2 linked regions of the Geothrix sp. 21YS21S-2 genome follow. Each later gene encodes a partner of the first gene's protein in a complex. Links are inferred from orthologs where the notes say so. Each region holds a gene or a part of one and is shown on either strand. Other genes may lie near its edges. The genes, in order: RAH40_RS22910 and RAH40_RS05510.

Region 1 (10,735 bases):
CCGCGGGCTTGCCGAAGCGCGCGTCCAGGACGCCCTCGCCGTGGGCCTCCATGTGGGCTCCCAGGGCCTCCTCCAGGAGGGAAGCCAGGTCGAGGCTCGCCTCCGGCAGGGAGCTGGCCAGCTCCACCAGGGCCGTGTAGGGCGGCACCTCGTCGAAGGGGTTGCGCAGGGACTCCTGGTGCCGGAAGACGGCGGCCATTGCCTCCCCGGAGATGACCTCGTAGGCGGTGAACACCTCGAAGAGCCCGCCCTCCAGGCTGCGCAGCAGGTCCAGCACGGCCTCGCCGCCGGCCAGCGCCACCAGGGCCACGGCCCGCTGCCTGGGCAGGGGCGCCACCTGCAGCACCGCCCCCGTGACCACGCCGAAAAGGCCCGAGGTTCCGGTGAAGAGCTGCTTGAAGTCCAGGCCCGTGTTGTTCTTGCGCAGGGCCGAAAGGGTGTCGACGACGGTGCCGTCGGCCAGCACCACCTCGAGGCCAAGGAGGTTGCGGCGCACGTCGCCGTACCGCAGGAGCCGGGTGCCGCCGGTGTTGGTGGCGATCATGCCCCCGATCTGGGGGTCGGCCCCCAGGTCCACGGGGAAGTGCAGGCCGTGCCCGGCCAGGGCCTCGTTGAGGGCGCTGAGGAGGACGCCGCCGTCCACCAGGGCCGTGCGGTCCGTGGGGTCGATCTCCAGGCGCCGGTTCAGGCGCTCCAGGCTGAGCACCGCCATCTCCCCGCCGGCGTCGGGCACCGAGGCGCCCACGAGGCCCGTGTTGGCCCCCTGCACGATGACGCGCAGGCCCCTGGCGTGGCAGAACGCCATGAAGGCCGACACTTCGGCGGTGGTGGAGGGCCGCGCCACGAACCGGGCCCTGCCCTTCCCGTAGCGCCAGCCGGTTTCGTACTTCTCGAGTTCGGATTGGTCGGCGAGCACCGCGCCCTGGCCCAGCAGGGCGGTGAGGTCATCCATCAATGCGTCCACTCAGAAGCTCCCGGGTGCGGTCATCTTGAATATAGCCTGGGCGTTGCCCGTGTCGAAGCCCAGATCCAGGCCGCCGCCGGGCAGGGGCCGGCGGGTGATGAACTCGAAGAACGAGCCCGGCACCGTCTTCAGCACCAGGTGGCCCTCGATGTCCCGGAAGGGCCGCTCCACCGGATCGGCCTGGAAGGCGGTCTGCAGGACCCGGCCGGTGGAGGAGACCTCGACGGTCTCCTTCATGGCCCGGCCCAGCTCCTTCTGCGCCACGGCCAGGGCCTCCACGTCGGCCACGCGGTCCGTGGCATGGTTGAAGGCGTTGCCCTCGGTGGCGATCCAGGCCATCTCCGCGCTCTCCAGGTAGAGGATCCGGTAGTCGGCGAGGCTGGGGGCCGCGTGCTGCCGGTCGAAGCACGCCACCAGGTCGGGCAGGAGGGCCCGGGCGTCCTCCGGGGCCAGGCTCCCCTCACCGGCCAGCTCCGCCAGCCGTTCCAGGGCCCGGGGCGGCAGGGGGTCCCGGGAGGTGCCCAGCACCCGGGCCACGGCCGCCTGGAAGGCCGGGCTGAAGCTTTCGGGGTGGAGCTCGCTGAGGAAGAACTGGGGGATGTCCTCCGGCAGGTCCTGGTGGCAGTAGGCGCGGCCGGTCATGGAGAGCCGGTCCAGGGGGTAGACGTCGGCCAGGGCGTAGCCCAGGGGCCCCAGCACCCGCGTGATGGCGGCTTCCCCGGGGGGCAGCGGGCCGCTGGCCGCCAGGACGGTTCGCAGGGCGCCGTGGTCGAAGACCACCTTGCCGCCGCCGGCGACCACGTCCAGCACGTAGGCCCTCGCCGAGGGCACCCGCTCCTGCAGGTCCCGGAGGAGGGCGAGGTTCATGGCGAAGGCCAGCTGGGCCCGGGAGACCCTGGGCTCCCCCGGCGCCAGGAGGGCCTCCGGCACCGCCACGGAGGCCAGGAGGTCCCCGGTTCGGCGGGCGCCCAGCAGGGCTTCCAGAAGGGTCCGCAGGTTGGTGTCTGATTGCATTGAATGCTCCACAAGGGGGCCCGCGCGGGCCCCGTCCCTGTTTCTTCGATGCCGGTGGCGCCTAGGGGGTTCCCGCGAGCGCGTCGAATCCGCAGATGGCGCCGCGCAGGGCGCTGGCGGCCACCGTGGCCGGGCTCGCCAGCCACACCTGGCCGGGGCCGCTGCGGCCTGGGTTGTTGCGGTTGATGGCGCTGATGGTGACCTGTTCGGCCCGGGTGGAGACGCCGGGGCCGGCGTTGATGCAGGCTCCGCAGCCGGGGCCCAGGATGCGCGCGCCGGCCTCCTCGAAGGCGGCGAGCCAGCCCTGGGCCTCGGCGTGGGCCCGCACGTCCTCGCTGCCGAGCTGGATGAAGAACTGCACCTGCAAAGGCACCGTGAGGCCGTGGTCCAGGCCCCACCTCACCACCTCGTAGACCTTCTGCAGGTCGGCGCGCTTGGCGCCGGTGCAGCTGCCCACGTAGGCGATGTCCACGGGAACCTCGCGCTCCAGGGAATCCAGGGGCAGGCCGTTGCCCGCGAAGCCCGGCGACGCCAGCATGGGCACGACCTGGGAGCAGTCCACCTCCAGGCGGTCCGCGTAGGCCGCGCCGGGGTCGCTGGCCATCCAGGGCTCCAGGGCGATGCGGGCGCCCCTGCGCTCCTCCACGAAGCGGACGGTTTCCGCGTCCGGGGCCATGACGCCCGCGAAGGCGCCGAAGTCGGCGGCCATGTTGGTGAGGGTGGCGCGCTCGTCGATCTGCAGGGCCCCGAGGGCCTCGCCCGCGTATTCGATGATGTTCCCCCGCACGTGGCCGTCCCTGAAGAAGGGCAGCGTCAGGAGGTGGAGCACCAGGTCCTTGGCGTAGACGCCGGGCCTGAGCTTGCCGTCGAGGCGCACCAGGACGGTGGGGGGCACGGTGACCCGCACGTCCCCGGTGACCCAGGCCGAGGCGATGTCGGCGGCCCCCACCCCGAAGGCCAGGGCGCCCAGGGCGCCGCTGTGGGGGGTGTGGGAGTCGGTGCCCACGATCACCTGCCCGGGCAGGGCGTACCGCTCGGCCATGAGGACGTGGCAGATGCCCTCGCACCCGCCCTCGGTGACGTCCCCGTGGAGGCGGATGGCGTTGGCGGCGCAGAACTCCTCCTGGAGCTTCTTGATGCGCCGGGCCACTTCCATGAGCCCGGGCTGCCCTTCGTCCTGCGTGTAGAACCGGCCCATGAAGGTGAGATGGTCGCGGAAGGCCAGGATGGTGCCGGGGTCCGCGAAGGGGATGCCTTCGCCCAGGCCCTTGCGGAGCATCGCCACGGCCAGCGGCGTGACGGTCTCGTGGGAGAAGCGCCAGTCCGCCTTCACCAGGAGCCCGTCGCCGGCGGCCACCGCGGGCAGGCCCTGGCCTGCCGCGGTCCGGGCGGCCCGGGCCAGGATCTTCTCCCCGTACGTCATGGGCCCGGGTTCACGGGCCGGCACGGGGATCTCCGCCGTCCCCTCGAGCCGGGCCCGGGTGAAGTCGAAGATCCCGCCATGGCGGACGATCTCGGCGGTGAGCGGGTCCAGGCCCTCGGTGAAGGCGGCCATGGGGATGGCCTCCCCTGCGCGGATGCGATCCACCAGGGTCATGTCCGTGGAGGTGAGAAGGCCCAGGGAATGGCAATAGAGGCGGTAGCCGGGGTCGAAGCTCTCGGCGATGACGATGCGGATGCCCGAGGCGCGCTCGGCGTAGGGACCGGCCTCCCGGGGACTGCCGATGCCGTGGCGCTTGCCGGAAACCGCAACCTCGAACCCGCCCCGGCGCACGAAGCCTTCATGGACGGGGAAGGCCCCGTCGCAAAGGAGGCCCAGGTAGGGGAAGTCCTCCAGCCGCTGGCCGAAGTAGTAGCACACCCAGCCCGGGGCGATCTCGTCCACGGACACGTAGTCCCGCAGGCGGACCTGCTCCAGGGGGAGATCCTCCCCCTGGAACTGTCTCTGCAGACCGGCGGGATCTCCGCACAGGAGAAGCACCCGACCCTTGGTCTTTACAGAATCCGTCCTCATGTCACAAGAATGCCACAGATGACGAGGTGGTGGTGGCTATTTGCCTTCCTCTTCCTCGAGCTTGGCGGAGAGTTCGTCCAGGTGGGCCAGGAGCCGCTGGGCGAACGCCTCGTCCTCGAGGATGGTGAAGTCGTCGCCCTTGACCTCGAAGATCTCGATGGTCAGGTTGCTGTCGCCTTCGGTGTCCTCGCCGGCTTCGCCGGCCTCGGAATACGCCTGGACCTCGGCGAGGGGGGCCATGATGGCGAAGTGGCGGTCTTCGAAATCCACTTCCTCCAGGATGGCGAACTCCTCCTTTTCACCGTTTTCGTCCTCGAGTTCGACTACCTCGATTTCATCGGCATGGTCCTCGTCGTGGCCGCAGCCGCACGCGTGATTGGGGTCTTTGTGATCATGGTCGTGGGCCATGGCGGGCTCCTGTCAAGGCTCCAGACTATTGTCTTTGGCCCTCCCCCGCCACCTATTTCGATCCGGCCCACTGGACGCGCGCCTCTCCGGGGCCGGTGACCACGGCCTGGACCATCCTGCGGGTGGTGGGCATTTCCAGCCTAACCTTGTCCCCGGCGGCGCCTCCGGACCGGGCCAGGGCATCCACCGTGATGGACAGGTCGCCGTCCACCAGCGCCAGGCGCACCGGGTCGCCGGCGTTGATGAGGGGGATGGCCTCCAGGTCCGTGCGCACCAGCACCTTGCCCTGGATCACGGGCCCGCGCAGCCGGTAGCCCTCGGGCACCGCCCGCAGCGCCCCGGCCGGGGGGACGCCCTCGAAGTCGAAGGCCTCGAGCTGGCCCGGCTCCGGCACGGCCCGGCGCGGCAGGGCGCTCCGGAAGCGCAGGAGCTGCCCCTTCCACTGGCCGTCCATGTCCACCCGCACCATGCCCAGGGTGCGGCCCGCGGCGATCGCGTTGAAGGACACGTAGAACCGCCCGGTCAGGTCGGGCCGGCTCAGGTGGGCCGGCTCGAAGGTCAGGGGCCCCTTCGGGGACTTGGGCAGGAGCGGGGGGGTGACCACCCGGAACGTGTAGGTCCCGTCCCGGCCCGCCACCTGGGCCTCGGCGTAGGCCAGGGCCTGCGCGTGGAGGCGGTCCCCGGCGGGGAGCGCGGCGTCGGGCTCGGCCCCGAGGAGGGCGGCGCCCAGGAGGAATGCGGCCAGGAGGCGCACGGCTAGCGCTTGAGGCCGGCCACCAGCTGCAGCATGCTGTCGGCGGTCTGGATGGTCTTGGAGTTGGCCTCGTAGGCGCGCTGGCCGATGATCATGTTCACCATCTCCTCGGCCATGTCCACGTTGGAGACCTCGAGGAAGTACTGCTGGATGGTGCCCAGGCCGGTGAGCCCGGGGGTGCCGTCGATGGCGTCGCCGCTGGCCAGGGTGGGCTGGTAGAGGTTGTGGCCCAGGGCATTGAGGCCGTTGGGGTTGATGAAGTTCGAGATGGTGATCTGGCCCACCTGCTGGGGCGTGGACTGGCCGGGCTGGGTCACGGAGATGGTGCCGTCGGTGGCGATGGTGACGCTGAGGGCGTCCTGGGGGATGGTCACCTGGGGGTCCAGGGGATTGCCGTTGGCGTTCACGATGTTGCCGTTCTGGTCCAGGCTGAACGAGCCGTCCCGGGTGTAGGCGAAGGTGCCGTCGGGCATGGTCATGCGGAAGAAGCCCGAACCCTCGATGGCCATGTCGAACTGGCTGTTGGTGTTCTTGAGGCTGCCGGTGGTGAACTCCTTCACCATGGCCGCCAGGCGCGCCCCGTGCCCGATCTGGATGTTGCCCGGATAGGTCGTGGAGGTGGACGTGTTGGTGCCGGCCGTGTTGATGGTCTGGTAGAGGAGGTCCTGGAACTCCGCACGGGACTTCTTGAACCCGGTAGTGTTGATATTGGCCAGGTTGTTGGAGATGGTGTCCATGTTCGTCGTCTGCACGTTCATGCCGGCGGCGGCGGACCACATGGCTCTCATCATGGGAGGCTCCTAGGATCGGGGGGTTTCAGCGCGGGGCGACGTCGGAGATGCTGCGGCTGTCCATGTCGTTGGTGATGGTGGACGCCACCTTCATGCTCATTTCGAAAAGGCGGTTCAGGCGGATCATGTCGATCATGCAGGTGGCCGTGTCCACCGAGCTCTGCTCCAGGGACCCCTGCACCACCGTGGCCGTGGCGGCCCTGGTGGCCGAACCGGCGGGGTCGAAGCGGTTGGAGCCCATGCGCTGGAGGGAATCCGGGCTGGCGAAGTCCCGGATCTCGATCTGGCCCTTGGCCTCCGTGCCCTGCATGACCGTACCGTCGGCCAGCACCGTGAAGGCGGGGTCGTTGACGTCCAGGAGGATGGGCTGGCCATTTTTGCCCAGCACCTGGGCCCCGTCCAGGGTCTGCAGCTCCCCGGTCTTGGAGAGCCCCAGGCGCCCGTCCCGGGTGGCCAGGACACCCGCGGCGGTCCTGACCATGAAGAATCCGGAGCCCTCCAGGGCGAGGTCCATGTTCCGCCCCGTGGTCTTGAGGGTGCCCTGGGAAAAATCCGTGCCCCTTGAGGCCAGGACCGTGCCGTCGTTCAGGAACCCGGAAAGGGGCAGCCCCGAGCCTTCATTGACGGCCTTGTTGAACACCGCGAAAAAGCTCTTCTCGGGCTTGTAGCCGATCGTCGCGGCATTGGCCAGGTTGTTGGATACGGTGTCGAGCTGGAAGGAACGGGCCTTCAGGCTTCCGGCTGCGACATAGTATGCGGGATCCATGGGTGGGCACCTCTGGCCTGGGTCAGTGCAGAGGTCGTGCCAAAAACCTCAGGCCCGGTTCTCCCCCTCCACCCAGGCCTTCTCCCCGTCCCTGTAGTTCTCGCGCTTCCAGATCGGCACCGACTCCTTGATCCGGTCCATGATCCAGGCCACGGCCTCGAAGGCCTCCCTGCGGTGGCCGGAGGAGACGCCCACGACCACGGCGGCCTGAAGCAGCGGCACCTCGCCGGTGCGGTGGTGGATGGCGCAGCGGATCAGCGAGAAGCGGGCCATGGCCTCCTCGCGGATGCGGGAGAGTTCGGCCAGGGCCATGGGCGTGTAGGCCTCGTAGGCCAGGAGGTCGACGCTCCGGCCCTGGTGGTTGTCCCGGGCGCAGCCCTCGAAGACCACCACGGCGCCCGCGCCCGGGTCCAGCAGGGCCTCCCGGATCCCCGCCGCGTCAAGGATTGCGTCTGTGACATCGATCATACTAAGCAACGTAAGCCTCCCGGGACCCCATGGTAGTCTGGCTTTTTGCCGAGGCCGCCATGAAAAAAGCGCAGGAAACCCATGTACTCCCCGCCGAGGTCTTCGACGTCCTCGGGCGCCACCTCCTCGTCGACGGCTTCCACATGGTCATGGACCTGGAGAAGTCCTACGGTTCCTGGATCGTGGACGCCCGGGACGGCAAGAAGTATCTGGATTTCTACACCTTCTTCGCCACGGCGCCCCTGGGCCACAACCATCCCAGCCTCCGCGACGCGGCCTTCCAGGCCAAGCTGGGCTCCATCGCGGTGAACAAGCCCGCCAACTCCGACATCTACACCACCGCCTACGCGGAATGGGTGGAGGCCTTCGCCACCAAGGCCGCGCCCTCCTACCTGCCCCACCTGTTCTGGATCGACGGCGGCGCCCTGGCCGTGGAGAACGCCCTGAAGGCGGCCTTCGACTGGAAGGTGCGCAAGAACCTGGAGAAGGGCCTGCCCGAGAAGGGCTCCAAGGTCATCCACTTCAAGGAGGCCTTCCACGGGCGCTCCGGCTACACCCTCAGCCTCACGAACACCGCCGACCCGAGGAAGTACCAGTACTTCCCCAAGTTCGACTGGCCCCGCATCTCCAACCCCAAGATCACGTTCCCCCTGGACGCCGAGAACCTCGCCAAGGTCGAGCAGATGGAGAAGGTCGCCGTGGCCCAGATCGAGGCCGTGATCGCCCAGGATCCCGCCGAGATCGCCTGCCTCATCGTCGAGCCCATCCAGGGCGAGGGCGGCGACAACCACTTCCGCACCGAGTTCCTGCAGGCCCTGCGCGACCTCGCCGACAGGCACGAGTTCCTGCTCATCTTCGACGAGGTCCAGACGGGCTTCGGCGCCACCGGCAAGTGGTGGGCCCACGAGCACCACGCCGTGCGCCCCGACATCCTCGTCTTCGGCAAGAAGACCCAGTGCTGCGGCATCGCCGCCAGCGCGCGCCTGGACGAGGTGGAGAGCGTGTTCAAGGTGCCCAGCCGCATCAACAGCACCTGGGGCGGCAACCTCGTGGACATGGTCCGCGGCACCCGCATCATCGACATCATGGTCGAGGAGAAGCTGGTCGACCACTGCGCCGTCCAGGGCGAGCGGCTCCTCAAGGGCCTCCACGAGATCAACGCGGAGTTCCCCGAGTTCACCAGCAACCCCCGCGGCAAGGGCCTCTTCTGCGCCCTGGACATGGCCACCCCGGCCCTGCGCACCGCCACGGTGTCCAAGGCCCAGGACCTGGGCATGATCATCCTCTCCACCGGCCACAACGGCCTGCGGTTCCGTCCCGCCCTGAACCTGGCCACCGCGGACCTGGACCTGGGCGTCGAGCTGCTGCAGAAGAGCATCAGGCTCGCCGTGGAAGCCACCCGCCCCCACATGGCGAAGGTCTAGTGCAGGTCGAGCTTTACTGCGACGGCGCATGTCTCGGGAACCCCGGCCCCGGCGGCTGGGGCTTCCTGCTGCGCGTGAAGACCACCGACGGCACCAGGGAGAAGGAGGGTTCCGGCGCCGAGGCCGGGACCACCAACAACAAGATGGAGCTCACCGCCGCCATCGAGGGCCTCAAGCTCCTCACCAAGCCCTGCACCGTGGCCCTCTACAGCGACAGCCAGTACGTCGTGAAGGGCATCCAGTCCTGGATCAAGGGCTGGAAGGCCAAGGGCTGGCGCAAGGCCGACGGCAAGCCGGTGCTCAACATCGAGCTCTGGAAGGAGCTGGACGCGCTCTGCGGGAAGCACCGGGTGGACGCCCACTGGGTGAAGGGCCACGCGGGGCACCCCGAGAACGAGCGGGTCGACCAGCTCGCGTCGGACGCCGCCAAGAGCATCGCCTAGACGTCCAGATCGTAGGCCCGCCTCAGCCAGCCCTCCAGGTCCCCGTCGAGATCGGCGGCCGACCGCACCTCGAGCTTCAGGGTGATCCGGTCCTTCTTCGCGAAGCCGCCGGTGTCGACGAGGCGCGGCGCGCGGCCCGCGAGCTTCGCGGGGTCGCCCAGCACCAGGCCCAGGTCCAGGCGCGAAGCGAAGGGCTTGACCTCGGCGAACACGCGCCTTCGGTAGATGGAGACCAGGGTCCGGCAGGGGCAGGCCGTGACGTCGGCGCCCAGGCCGTAGGCGGCGTCCAGGATCCGGTCCAGGAGGGGGCGGAGGGCGGCCCTGGCGCCGGCGTACTGGGCGTCCAGGTAGCCGGGGCACTTGGCGAGGTAGCTCTCCGGGGTTTCCGGCTCCTGGCCGGCCGCCATCTCGGCCAGCCAACCGGCCGCGGACATGCCGAGGCCCCGCTCCCGGAAGAAGGCCCGGGCCGCCTTGAGGTCCACCGCTCCGGCCTCCCGGGCCAGGGCCAGCCAGGCCTCGGGCCCCCTGCCGGAGTTCCGCTCGAGATTCGCGAGAATGGCCGCCCCGTGGGCGACGCCGGGATGGATGCCCCAGGGCCGCCCCACGGCTAGCCCGTGATGGACTGGATCGCCAGGGACCAGAGCTCCTGGGGGTCCTCTGGCATGAGCCATTCGGGATTCAACGGCACGCGGACCCAGGCCCCGTCCTGGATCTCCTGGTCCAGCTGCCCGGCGCCCCAGCCCGCATAGCCGAGGAAGAGGCGGAAGGTGGATCTCGGCTCGACCAGCAGGGACTCCAGCAGGTCCTTGCGGTAGCTGATGAAGTCGGTGAAGTCCAGGACCGTGTCGTCGGCCTCGGGAAGCCCGCCGCGCACCAGGATGATGCCCCGCTGGGGATCCACGGGGCCGCCGCGCCAGGCGGTTGCATCCTCGTCCCCCGTGAAGGCCAGCCGGCTCTCCTGGCAGATCTGGCGCAGCGTCACGGGCAGCGGGCGGTTGAGGATCACGCCCATGCCGCCGGCCTCGTCGTGCTCCACGAGGAGCACCACGGAGTGGAGAAAATTCGGGTCCAGGAGCATTGGACTCGCCACAAGCAGACATGGGGCCAGTTGACTCATGCCCAAGATCATAACGCGCTACTCTCAGAGAATGATCAAGTCACCCAAATCCGATCTCGCCAGCTTCTCCGAAGGGATGGCCTTCCTCACCCGCCGCCCCCTCGCCGCCCTGGCCCTGGCCGCCCTGGGCATGGTCCTCGCCGCCCTCCCGCCGCTGCTCCAGATCAAGGTGGGCCTGCCGGACGACGACCTGGTCCGGTTCGTCCTCACCTTCGCATGCCTGGTACCCCTGGAAATGTATTTCATCCCCCGGTTCCTGGCCGAGGCCGACGCCAGCGCAGGGGACCGGACCCTGAACCCCGTGGCGGGGTGGGAACGGCTCTTCGAGGAGCGCTGGGTGCCGGCGATGGCCGCCCGGATCCTCCTCTACGCGGGGGTCTTCCTGGGGATGGTCCTCCTCGTCGTGCCCGGCCTCATGATCCTGTTCGCCTTCGGGTGGGCGCCCCTGCGGGTCCTCCTGCGGGGCGAGCCGCTGCCCGTGGCGGCGCGGGCCAGCCTCCGGATGATGGTGCAGGCCTGGCGCCGGGTGATGCTGGTGGTCCTGGCCCTGGCGACCCTCTACCTGGTCTACA
Region 2 (11,026 bases), 4.0 Mb from region 1 along the record:
GGAGATCGCGGGGCAGCTGGGCAGCTCCCCCAACACCGTGCGGGTGCAGCTCGCGCGGGTGTACCAGAAGCTCGACATCAACGACAAGGCCATGCTCGCCGCGGCCCTGGGCGGCGTCAGGGACCCGGCTTGACGGCCCCGGGATCCGCGAGGTTCCACCCGCCTCCCAGCGCCTTGTAGAGCTGCACCATCGTCAGGAGCCGCGCGAGCCGCGCCTGGGAGAGGGCGTTCTCCGCGGGGAAGAGCTGCTGCTGGGCGTCCAGGACCTCCAGGTAGTTGGAAAGGCCGGCGGTGTAGCGGAGGTTGGCCAGGGCCACGGCGGACTTCAGGGCCTCCACGGCGCCTGCCAGCTCCTTCTCGGCCTCGGCGTGCTTGGCGTAGGCCACCAGGGCCGTGGACACCTCGCCGAAGGCTCCGGCCACGGCGGCCTGCCAGCGCACCCGGGCCTGCTCCCACTGGGCCACCGCCGCGTCCTTCTGGCGCTGGAGGCGGAAACCCTGGAGGACGGGGCCGGTCAGGGACGCGCCCACCGCCCACTCCTTGCCGGGGCCGGAGAGCTGGCCCAGTTCCGGGGCCACGCCCCCCAGGAGGCCCGTGAGGCTGAAGACCGGGAACTGGCTGGCCTTGGCCACGCCCACGGCCGCGTTGGCGGCCACCAGGCGCTGTTCGGCCTCCCGGAGATCGGGGCGGCGCTCCAGGAGCGTCGAGGGCAGGCCCGCGGGGATGGCGGGGGGCAGGGGCTGCAGGGCCAGGTCCGCGCCGCGGGGGATGGGCCCCGGGTTGCGGCCCAGCAGGAGGCAGAGGAGGTTCTCCTGCGCCTGGATCTGGCGTTCCAGGCCGGGGATGGAGGCCGCGGCCGAGGCCTGGGCGGCCCGGGCCCGGGCGGTCTCCAGGGCCGACGCGGCGCCGCCCGCGAGGCGGCGGCTGAAGAGGTCGTAGGTCTCCCCGAAGGCCGCGGTGGTGGACCGGGCGATCTCCAGGCGGTGGTCCAGCTCGCGCAGCTCGAAATAGGCCGAGGCGGTCGTCGCGAGGGTGGCGAGGTACACGCCCCGGCGGGCGTCCTGGGCCCCCAGGTACCCGGCCAGGCCGGCTTCGTTCAGGCGGCGCACCCGGCCCCAGAGATCCAGCTCCCACGAGGCGCCCGCGTGCACGTCGTAGCCCTGGCCCATGTCGTGGCCGCTTACCGAGTAGGTGGACTGCCGGCCCCGGTTGAAGGAGGCCCCGGGCACGATGGCGGGGAGCCATCCGGCCCGCTCGATGCCCAGGCGCGCGCGGTACTCCTCCACGCGCCAGGTGGCGGTGCGGGCGTCGAAATTGCTTTTCAGGGCCTCGGCGACCAGATCCTTGAGGGTGGGGTCGCCGAAGACGTCCCACCAGGGCTGGTCGGCCAGGGACGCGGCCTCGGCCTGGGCCTGGCCCCGGAAGGCGGCGGGGGGCTGGGCCTCGGGGCGGCGGTAGTTGGGACCCATGGCGCAGCCGGCCAGGAACAGCGCGGCGAGGGGCAGCAGGCGGCGGCTCATGGGGCCTCCTCGTCCTCGTCATGGTTGACGCGGGGGTTGAGGCCCTTCTTGCGGGTGGCCAGGCGTTCCACCACGACGAAGAGCACCGGGATGATGAAGACCGCGATGAGGGTGGCCGCCAGCATGCCGACGATCACCACCGTCCCCAGGATGCGCCGGGACACCGCGCCCGAGCCGGAGGCGGTCCACAGCGGGACGCAGCCCAGGATGAAGGCGAACGACGTCATCAGGATGGGCCGCAGGCGGAGGCGTGCGCCCTCCAGGGCGGCGTCCACGAGGTCGCGGCCCTTCTCCAGCTCGTCCTTGGCGAACTCCACGATGAGGATGGCGTTCTTGGCGGAGAGGCCGATGAGCATCACCAGTCCGATCTGGGCGAACACGCCGAAGTCGTACTTGCGGGCCCAGAGCCCGAAGAAGGCCCCGAAGATGGCGATGGGCACCGACAGCAGCACCGAGAAGGGCAGGGACCAGCTCTCGTAGAGGGCCGCCAGGATCAGGAACACGAACACCAGGGACAGGGCGAACACCAGGCCCGTGGTGCCCTCGGCCTTCTTCTCCTGGTAGGAGAGGTCGGCCCAGTCGTAGCTCATGTCCCGGGGCAGGGTCTCCTTCGCCACCTGCTCCAGGGCCGTCATGGCCTGGCCGGAGCTGTAGCCCGGCGCCGCCGAGCCCAGCACCTGGGCGCTGCGCATGAGGTTGAAGCGGTTCGTGTACTCGGGGCCCTGGATCTTCCGGGTGGTGACCAGGGCGCTCAGGGGCACCATGGTGCCGTCCCCGGCCCGCACGTGGAAGCGCGCGATGTCCTCGACCCCCCGGCGCTCCTGGCCCTCGGCCTGGAGGTAGACCCGCCACTGGCGGCCGAAGCGGTTGAACTGGTTCACGTAGAGCCCGCCCAGGTAGGCCTGGAGGGTCTGGTACACGTCGGCCACGGCCACGCCCTGCTTGAGGGCCTTGTCCCGGTCCACCTCGGCAAATATCTGCGGAGCGGCGGTGGAATACTGGGAATTGACCCCGGTGAGCTCGGGCCGCTTGCGGGCCGCCGCCAGGAAGGTCTTGAGGTTGCGGTCCAGGTAGTCGGGGTCGCCGCCGCTGCGGTCCTGCAGCCAGAGCGAGAAGCCGTTGGAGACGCCCAGGCCCGGGATGGCCGAGGGGAGGAAGCCGAAGACGTTGGCCTCGGGCACCTCCTTGGCCAGCCTGCCGTTGAGGCGCTTGAGGATCTCCCCGGCCTCCATGTGCTGGCCCTTGCGGTCGTCCCAGGGCTGGAGGGTGACGAAGGCGAAGCCGTTGTAGGGCGCCGACACCCGGGCCAGGAGGCTGAAGCCGATGATGTTGCTGATGTAGCGCACCCCTTCGGTCTCCAGGACGATCTTCTCCACCTTGCGGCCCACGGCGTCGGTGCGCTGGAGGCTGGCGCCGGCGGGCAGCTGGTAGTTCACGAAGAAGTAGCCGCTGTCCTCGGTGGGAACGAAGCCCGACGGCAGGCCCTTGCCCAGCCCGAAGTCCATGGCCGCGAACACGGCCAGCACCACCAGGGGGATGGCCCCCTTGCGGATGAGGCGGTGGGAGAAGTTCACGTAGCCGTTGGTGGCCGAGTGGAACTGGTCGTTGAAGGCCTCGAAGAACTTCGCGAAGCGCCCCTTCATCTGCTCCCGGGGCCGAAGGATCAGGGCGCAGAGGGCCGGCGACAGGGATAGCGCGTTGAAGGCCGAGATGAGCACGGAGATGGCGATGGTCACCGCGAACTGCTTGTTGAGCCGGCCCTGGATGCCGCCCAGGAAGGCCACGGGGATGAACACGCTCGAGAGCACCAGGGCGATGCCCACCACGGGGCCCGCCACTTCCTTCATGGCCTGGACCGTGGCCTCGCGGGGCTTCATGCCCTGCTCGATATGGTGCTCCACCGCCTCCACCACCACGATGGCGTCGTCCACCACCAGGCCGATGGCCAGCACCAGGCCGAACAGCGACAGGGTGTTGATGGAAAATCCCAGCATCGGGAACACCGCGAAGGTGCCGATGAGGCTCACGGGCACGGCGATCATGGGGATGAGGGTGGCGCGCCAGTTCTGCAGGAAGAGGTAGACCACCAGCATGACCAGGATCATGGCCTCGCCCAGGGTCCAGACGATCTCCTTGATGCCCTCCTTCACCGGCAGGGTGGTGTCCACCGACGTGGTGAACTGCAGGTCCGCGGGGAAGCGGGCCTGGAGGTTGCGCATCTCCTTCTTGACGGCGTTGCCCACCTCCAGGGCGTTGGAGCCCGGGGTCTGGTAGACGGCCACGATGCAGCTGGGCTGGCCGTTGAAGCGCCCGACCTGCTTGTACGACATGGCGCCCAGTTCCACCCGGGCCACGTCGCCCACCCGCACCACCGACCCGTCGGGGTTGGCCCGCACGACGACCTGCGTGAACTCCTCGGGCGCCAGGAGGCGGCCCTGGGCGCGCACGGTGTAGGTCATCTCCTGGCCCGCGGGCATGGGCTCGCCTCCGAGCTGGCCGGAGGGGTTGACGGTGTTCTGCTGGGCCAGGGCCCGGTTGACCTCGGCGACCGTGATGCCCAGCTTGGCCATGAGGTCGGGCTTGACCCACACCCGCATGGCGTAGTCGCCCGCGCCGAAGATGTTGATCTGGCCCACGCCGGGCACCCGGTACAGGGGGTCCACCAGGTTGATGGTGGCGTAGTTGCTGAGGAAGAGCGCGCTGTAGGTGCCCTTGGGGGAGTACAGGGCCATGAGCAGCAGGGCGGTTCCCGTGGACTTGCGGATGGTCATGCCGCTCTGGTTCACCTCCGCGGGGAGGAAGGGCTGGGCCTGGGCCACGCGGTTCTGGGTGTTGACCTGGTCCTGGTTGACGTCCGTGCCCACGTCGAAGGTCACCAGCTCGCTCATGGTGCCGTCGTTCGCGTTGGTGGACTGCATGTACAGCATGTTGTCCACGCCGTTCATCTGCTGTTCCAGGGGCGCGGCCACGGCCTGCTCGATGGTGACGGCGTCGGCGCCGGTGTAGTTGGTGGACACCTGGATCTGGGGCGGGACGATCTCGGGGAACTGGGACACGGGCAGCCCGCGCATGCAGACCAGCCCCGCGATGAGGGTGATCACCGCGATGACCATGGCGACGATGGGGCGCTTGATGAAGAATTCGGGCACGGGCTACTTTCCGGGCAGGGGCGTCACCAGCTGGCCGCTCGCGACCTTCTGGGTTCCCTCCACCACCACCCGTTCACCGGGGTTGAGGCCCTTCTCGATGACGACCAGCGGGCCCGCCTTGGCCCCGGTCTGCACCACGCGGATTTCGACCTTGTTGTCCCTGCCCACCACGGCGACCTGCGACGTGCCCTGCAGGTCCCAGATGGCCCGCTGGGGCACCAGGAGCGCGTTGCGGGCCAGGCCTACCGCCGCCCGCACCTTGCCGTACTGTCCGGGCCGCAGGAGCCCGTCGGGGTTGGGGAAGGTGCCGGCCACCAGGATGGTGCCGGTGCGGGGGTCGATGCCCCGGTCGGCCAGCAGCGGGTCGCCGCGCCTGGGGTAGACGGTGCCGTCGGACAGCACCAGCTCGAGGCTGCCCTTGCCGCCGCCCCTGGCCCAGTCCCGGGCCCAGTCGCGGTAGTCCTGTTCCGTGGCGCTGAAGAACACCTTGATCGGGTTGAGGGTGGACACGGTGGTCATCACCCGCGTCCCGTTCACGAGGTCGCCCATCTGCACCTTGGCGATGCCGGCGACGCCGTCGATGGGCGAGCTCACGCGCGTCCATTCGACGTTGAGCGAAGCCTTGTCCAGGGCCGCCTGGGAGGCGTCCACCGCGGCCTGGGCCTGCCGCAGGGACGACAGCGCGTTGTCGAGCTCCTGCTGGGAGATGGCCTTCTGAGCGGCCAGGGGCGTGAAGCGGTCCACGTCAAGGCGGGCCTTGTCCCGGGCCGCCTTGTCCCGGGCCAGCGCCGCCCGCGCCTGGTCCGACGCGGCCTTGAAGGCCCTCGGGTCGATCTCGAAGAGCGTCTGGCCGCGGTGCACGGCGGCACCCTCGCGGTAGACCTGGCGCAGGACGTAGCCTTCCACCTGGGGCCGGATCTCGGCGTTCACGAAGCCGTCCAGGCTGGCGATCCATTCGCGCACCAGCGGCACGTCCTGCTGGGTCACGGTGGCCACTCCCACCTGGGCGGGGGCCGTGGGCTTGCCGGAATGCGTGCAGCCCGCGACGAGGAGGGCCAGGATCAGGGGGGGAAGCATCTTCATCGGGTATCCCGTCGTCCGCTAAGGAGTTGAACCTCCATAGTATTGCGAGGGCTCACGAATTGAAGCAAAAACAGCGGGGGGTGGCCTTCAGCCTCCGCTCACCGGCGGGAAGAGCGCCACCTCGTCGCCGTCCGCCAGGACCGCGGATCGTTCCGCGAAGGTCCGGTTCACCGCGAAGAGTCCGTCCGCGGGCAGGTCCGCCAGGGCCGGATCGGCCAGGAGGGCCTCCAGCGTGGGGGGGGAGGGCAGGGGAAAGTCCCTGGACTGGAATCCGAGGCGCTCACGGTACCGTGCGAATGCTTGTACGTGGATCATTTGGGTGTCCATGTGTAGCGGATTTCCCCCGAGGGCTGCACGCCCTGGACGGTGGTGTCCCCGGGGGTCTGGGAGGAACCGGTGATCTGGCGCGCGCCCAGGGTGAGGACCAGGTTCCCGAAGCGCCACTCCACGTTGCCGCTGACGGTGCTCTGGGTGCCTTCCTGTTTGTAGCTGTAGATCAGGGGCGTGCGGTGGCCGAAGATGTCGAAGCTCTTCTCCAGGGTCAGGCTCAGGTTGGGACCGCCCAGGAGGGAGAAGTTCACCCGGTCCAGGGTGAGGGTCTTTCGCAGGCGCTCGAGGGTGTTGGCCAGCATGAGGGAGGAGAGCAGGCCCGCGCCCTGGCTCAGGATGCCGGTGTTCATGGAGGACTGGGTGGAGGAGGCCCCCAGCGATCCCCCCACCTTGCTCACGGCGGCCGGGTCCACCAGGATGGTCAGGATCTCGTCGGGCCGCAGGGCGGGGGTGGAACTGGGGTGCACGCTGATGGCGTCCAGCGTGCCGTTGATGTCGAGGGTCACCAGGTAGGGGTCCACCTCGATGCGGCCGTGGAGGTCCACCACGGGATTGATCACCGCGGGATCGGTGAACTCCACCGAGCCCCGCTCCAGGACCAGGTCGCCGGCGGCCACGAGGTTGGTGAGGCGGCCCCCGGGCAGGAGGTCCATGCGGCCCTTGAGGCCGGGGTGGGCCAGGGTGCCCATGATCTTGAAGCTCCCCGCGGGGCGGCCCTGGAGCTTGAGGTAGTTGGTGTCGAACTCCCAGGGGCGCGCCATGAACAGGTCCAGGTCCAGGTCGATGCGGGCCAGGGGGTCGGAGGGGTCCAGGGAGGTGAGGAGGCCTGAGCCGCCCGTGGTGGTGGCCAGGAGGATGTCCGTGATGTTGAAGTCGGTCTGGTAGAGCATGTTCTTGGCGCGGATGGTGCCCTTCAGGAGGCCGCCGTCCCTGTCGTTGCCCCGGAGGGTTCCGTTGAAGCCGCCCTGGATCTCGAAGCCCTCCGGCATGTCCCGGAGCTGGAAGTTGTCCAGGGTCGCTCCGAAGTCGTAGTCGGTGAGGCCGCGGAAGCCCCAGGTGAGCCGGCCCCAGGCGGTCAGGGCGCCCTGGGCCATGATCCCCTTCAGGGGCGCGTCCTGGGGAATGGTGATGTCCCGGCCGTGGAAGAAGGCCGCGAAGTCCACGTTCTCGATGCTCTGGGGGTAGGAGCGCGCGGAGAGCCTGCCGCCGTGCAGGTCGAGGCGGCCCTCCAGGGCCGGTTCCGCGGGCTTGCCCAGCAGGTCGAGCTTGAACGTGGCGCTGCCCTCGGGCTTCAGGTCGGCCATGAGGCTGTACGGGCCGGGGTTCAGGGTGTGGTCGAGGATCGCCTTCAGGTTGGAGAGCTCCGCGGCCCCCTCCAGCCGGAGGTCCAGCTTGCCTTCGGGGCTGAAGGGAAGCCAGCCCCCGAGGCTCATGGTGGTGGTGGCCAGCTGGGGCTTGCCTTGGACGGCGGCGGTGCGGCCCTGGACCTGCAACGACATGTCCATGCCGGTGAGGTCGCCCTTGAAGGTGCCCGGGCGGCTCTGGACCAGTTCGAAGCCCTGGAAGCTGCCCAGGAAGTTCCGGAGCTCGCCCTGCCACCGGATCCCCGAGGCGGTCCAGTCGCCGCGGCCGTGGTAGTCGAGGCTGACGTCCCTGAGGAAGCCCTCCGTAAGCCGGGAAGCGACCGGGCCCGTCTCGGCGGAATCGGGCCCCAGGTGCACGCGGATGTCCCCCGACAACGTTCCCTTTCCCACCTGCTCCCCTTCGAAGGTCACCAGGGGAACGGTCCTGCCCGCCATGAGGAGATGGGCGCCCAGGTGCCCGTCCCGGAAGGCCAGCCCCGCCTGGAAGCCCTCCAGGGAACGTCCCTCCATGGACAGCCGGCCCTGGCTGAGGGTGAAGGATCCTTCGGGCGCCTGGGAGGGCCCCAGGGGCGCCGTGAGGGGGCCGGAGAGGCCGCCTTCGATCCGGCCCTGGACCAGGGGACCCTTCAGGCCCAGGACGCCGGTGTCCACGTCGCCCTTCACGTCCACGGTCCAGCGCTCCCGGTGGGCGTCCATGTCCATGGAGCCCCTCAGGTTCAGGGGGCCCGGGGCGCCTTCGAGGTGGTCGAGGCTGTCGGCGACCCGCACGTCGGTGGTGCGCAGGCGGAGGGCGTTGATGTCCATGTCGAAGGAGGCGGAGGCCGCGGGCACCTTCATCCCGTAGACCACGCCCTGTTCCGCGACGGCCTGGCCTTCCATGACGATGCGGTTCAGCGGCCCGTGAAGGCGAGCCCAGCCGCTGCCGATGCCGGTGATGGGCAGGTCGCCCTGGTCCCCTGCGCGCAGGCCCTCCTCCACCGGGAGCCGGAAGGCGCGGAAGCACATGTCGATGCCCTCGGCGTCGGGGGCGCCCTTGGCCCAGCTGATCCAGATGTCGCCGTAGCCGTGGCCCTCGCCCTTCTCCAGCTCGATGCCGGTAATGCGGATCTCGGTATCCGACAGCGTCACGTCGGCGGCGATGCGGTCGGCGTGGGCGCCGTGCCAGCGGGGGGCGTCCACCTCCACCCGGCCGTCGAGGTGGATCCCGCCGCGGGGGTCCCACTGGAAGGTGGCGCGGGCGTTGGCGGGGCCGGACATGTCGAGCTCGGTGACCTTCCAGGCGGTGAGGGCCTGGGCAACGTCGGCGGCGTCGGTGCGCACCTCGCCTTCGGCCTCGATCCGCGCCAGGCCCCGGCGGTGGAGGACGGCCGTGGCACTGCCCCGGAACCCGGCCCCGGGCAGCTGGAGGTCCAGCGAGGTGGCCCGGAACGCGCCGTGGGCGAGGGCGAGCTCCATCGTCCCCACCTGCTGGCCGTCCTTGGTGAACTGCCCGCTGCCCGTGAAGGCCAGCTTCTCCAGGTCGGGCGCCACCCAGGGCGGCGTGGCCATGGAGGCCGTGCCCCGGAAGCGCGCGGAAAGGCCTTTGAGGAGATCGGACCGGGCATAGGCGGCCGCGGGAGCCAGGGAGACGCCTTCGGCGGCCAGTTCCAGGGTGGTGCCGCCCTGGCGGGTCCAGGAGCCCTCGCCCGAGAGCTTCCCGTCGGCCGAGTCCCAGGCGATGCGCTCCACGCGGATGCGCCCCGGATTGCCGGAGGCGTTGACGTGGAGCGTGCCGGGGTGGAGGGGCGTGCTCCTGGCCTGGAGCTGGCGCCCGTCCACCGACAGGGTCCAGACGGGGGTGGTGGCCGGACCCTGGACCTTGGCCTTGAAGTCCAGGAAACCGGCGGCGTGGGCGGGTTTTCCGGGCAGGAAGCGCAGGGCCTCGCCCAGGTTGAGCCCGCCCGAGGCCTCGGCCTTCACGGCCTGGGTCTTGAACTCGTACGAGCCCAGCACCGCCAGGGAGCTGTCCCCCAGGTGCGCGCGCACGTTGACGGTGTCGATCCCCTTGTCGGTGAGCCGGAACTTGAGGGAGGCGTCGCCCAGGGCGCGGTCCGGGTCCTCCCCGAACTCGGCCCGCGGGATGCGCACGTCGAGCCACTCCTGCCGGGGCAGGCGGCCCCGCCCGTCCACCTTGAAGGTGAAGACGCCGCCGCGGATGCCCCAGGCGGGCTCGTCCACCTGGGCCAGGCCGTCCAGGATCTCCACGCGGTCGATGCGCCACGTGGGGCTTTCGGCCTTGGGGTCGGTTTCGCGCAGGCGGATGGCCGAAAGGCGCGCGGCATCCACCACGAGCCTCGGGCTCTGGAGGAGGATCCGCTTGAAGTGGTGGGTGCGCAGGAACGTGTAGAGGTCGATCTCCACCTCCAGGAGCGGGGCCTGGAACAGGTCGCCCCCGAAGGAGAAGTTGTGGAGCACGATCCGGCCCTGGAAGGGGTGGATCTCCAGCCGCTCCGCGGCGAACCCCAGCCCGGTCTCCTTGCGCAGGTAGGCGTCGGCCTTTCCCACGATCCAGGCGTCCACGTAGGCCTGCTGCACGGCCCAGCCCATGAGCCCCGCCAGGGCCGCGCCCGAGGCCAGCACGTAGGTCAGCCGGCGCACCCACCTGCGGGACCAGGTCCGTTTCAGCAGGGATGGGGGGGCTTCCTCGTTGGTCAATTCTTCTCGCCGCAGGCAGGGCAGGTCACTGCAGTCCTTGACAGGGGTTTATAGCAGAACCTGCAGAGCCGCGCATGGGTCACCACCGGGCTGCGCGGGGCATGGCCGGGCGTGTTGAGGTGCGCGGCCAGCACCGCGGTGCCCAGCGGACGGGTCTCCCGGGCCACCCCCTCGCGCAGCGGCCGGAGGGCCTCGAGGAATTTCTGGGCCGACAGGTAGCGCTCGCCCAGGTTGATGGCCAGGGCCTTCATCACGGCCTCGCTGAGGGCCTTGGGCACCGCCGGGTTGCGCAGGTGGGGCGGGACGATGGGCGTGCTCTGGAAGGCCTGCGCGATCTTCACCGGGTCCGCGTCATAGAAGGGCACCGTGCCCGTGAGCATCTCGTAGATGGTGATGCCCAGGCTCCAGAGGTCGCTCTGGAACACCGCGCGCCCCCGGAAGTGCTCCGGAGACATGTAGGGCGGCGACCCGATGCGGGTGCGGGCGAACTCCTCCTTCTGCAGCTCCAGGATCCGGCTGGTGCCGAAGTCCGTGACCTTGGCGACCCCGTCCCGGGTGATCAGGATATTGGCCGGCCGAAGGTCCCGGTGGATCACCTGGTGCGCGTGGGCAAAGCCGATGGCCGAGCAGACGTCGGTGGCGATCTCCAGGGCCCGGGAGGGCAGGATGGTTCGTTCCCGGCGGATGACCTTGTCCAGGCTTTCGCCGTCGATGTACTCCATGACCATGAAGAACAGCCCGTCCTTCTTCTCCGCCGTGATCAGGTCGACGATGTTGGGATGCTTGAGCTGCACCATGATCTGCGATTCCAGAAGCATGTTCTGGTCGTCGGTCTGATGATGGGGCACCTTCAGGGCGACCTTGCGATTCAGGAGCCTATCCTGAG

Evidence for each region.
Region 2: the proteins of RAH40_RS22910 (region 1) and RAH40_RS05510 are in contact, whole or in part, in a crystal structure (PDB 1FMA), measured with the Escherichia coli proteins. The link is inferred for Geothrix sp. 21YS21S-2 from one-to-one orthologs.

Annotation. Positions count from the first base shown.
Region 1 is NZ_CP132910.1:5,228,422-5,239,156, reverse strand. The notes cover bases 5,470-8,178. They hold RAH40_RS22910 (molybdenum cofactor biosynthesis protein MoaE), read right to left. Parts: upstream 7,180-8,178; coding sequence 6,760-7,179; downstream 5,470-6,759. Other genes in these bases: lat (L-lysine 6-transaminase), read left to right, coding at 7,239-8,178; RAH40_RS22915 (flagellar hook-basal body protein), read right to left, coding at 5,971-6,711; flgG (flagellar basal-body rod protein FlgG), read right to left, coding at 5,470-5,945. Also shown: RAH40_RS22945 (FAD-binding oxidoreductase), read right to left, coding at 1-952; RAH40_RS22940 (DUF1338 domain-containing protein), read right to left, coding at 965-1,978; RAH40_RS22935 (aconitase family protein), read right to left, coding at 2,040-3,959; RAH40_RS22930 (hypothetical protein), read right to left, coding at 4,029-4,400; RAH40_RS22925 (flagella basal body P-ring formation protein FlgA), read right to left, coding at 4,453-5,154; more of flgG, read right to left, coding at 5,157-5,469; more of lat, read left to right, coding at 8,179-8,603; rnhA (ribonuclease HI), read left to right, coding at 8,603-9,046; RAH40_RS22895 (DUF5655 domain-containing protein), read right to left, coding at 9,043-9,651; RAH40_RS22890 (YqgE/AlgH family protein), read right to left, coding at 9,654-10,124; RAH40_RS22885 (hypothetical protein), read left to right, coding at 10,195-10,735. UniProt on the Escherichia coli protein: Converts molybdopterin precursor Z to molybdopterin. This requires the incorporation of two sulfur atoms into precursor Z to generate a dithiolene group. The sulfur is provided by MoaD.
Region 2 is NZ_CP132910.1:1,204,996-1,216,021, reverse strand. What follows is about bases 4,454-7,453. They hold RAH40_RS05510 (MoaD/ThiS family protein), read right to left. Parts: upstream 6,068-7,453; coding sequence 5,840-6,067; downstream 4,454-5,839. Other genes in these bases: RAH40_RS05505 (translocation/assembly module TamB domain-containing protein), read right to left, coding at 6,064-7,453; RAH40_RS05515 (efflux RND transporter periplasmic adaptor subunit), read right to left, coding at 4,673-5,752; RAH40_RS05520 (efflux RND transporter permease subunit), read right to left, coding at 4,454-4,669. In the rest of the region: RAH40_RS05530 (LuxR C-terminal-related transcriptional regulator), read left to right, coding at 1-133; RAH40_RS05525 (efflux transporter outer membrane subunit), read right to left, coding at 117-1,520; more of RAH40_RS05520, read right to left, coding at 1,517-4,453; more of RAH40_RS05505, read right to left, coding at 7,454-10,140; RAH40_RS05500 (serine/threonine-protein kinase), read right to left, coding at 10,137-11,026. UniProt on the Escherichia coli protein: Involved in sulfur transfer in the conversion of molybdopterin precursor Z to molybdopterin.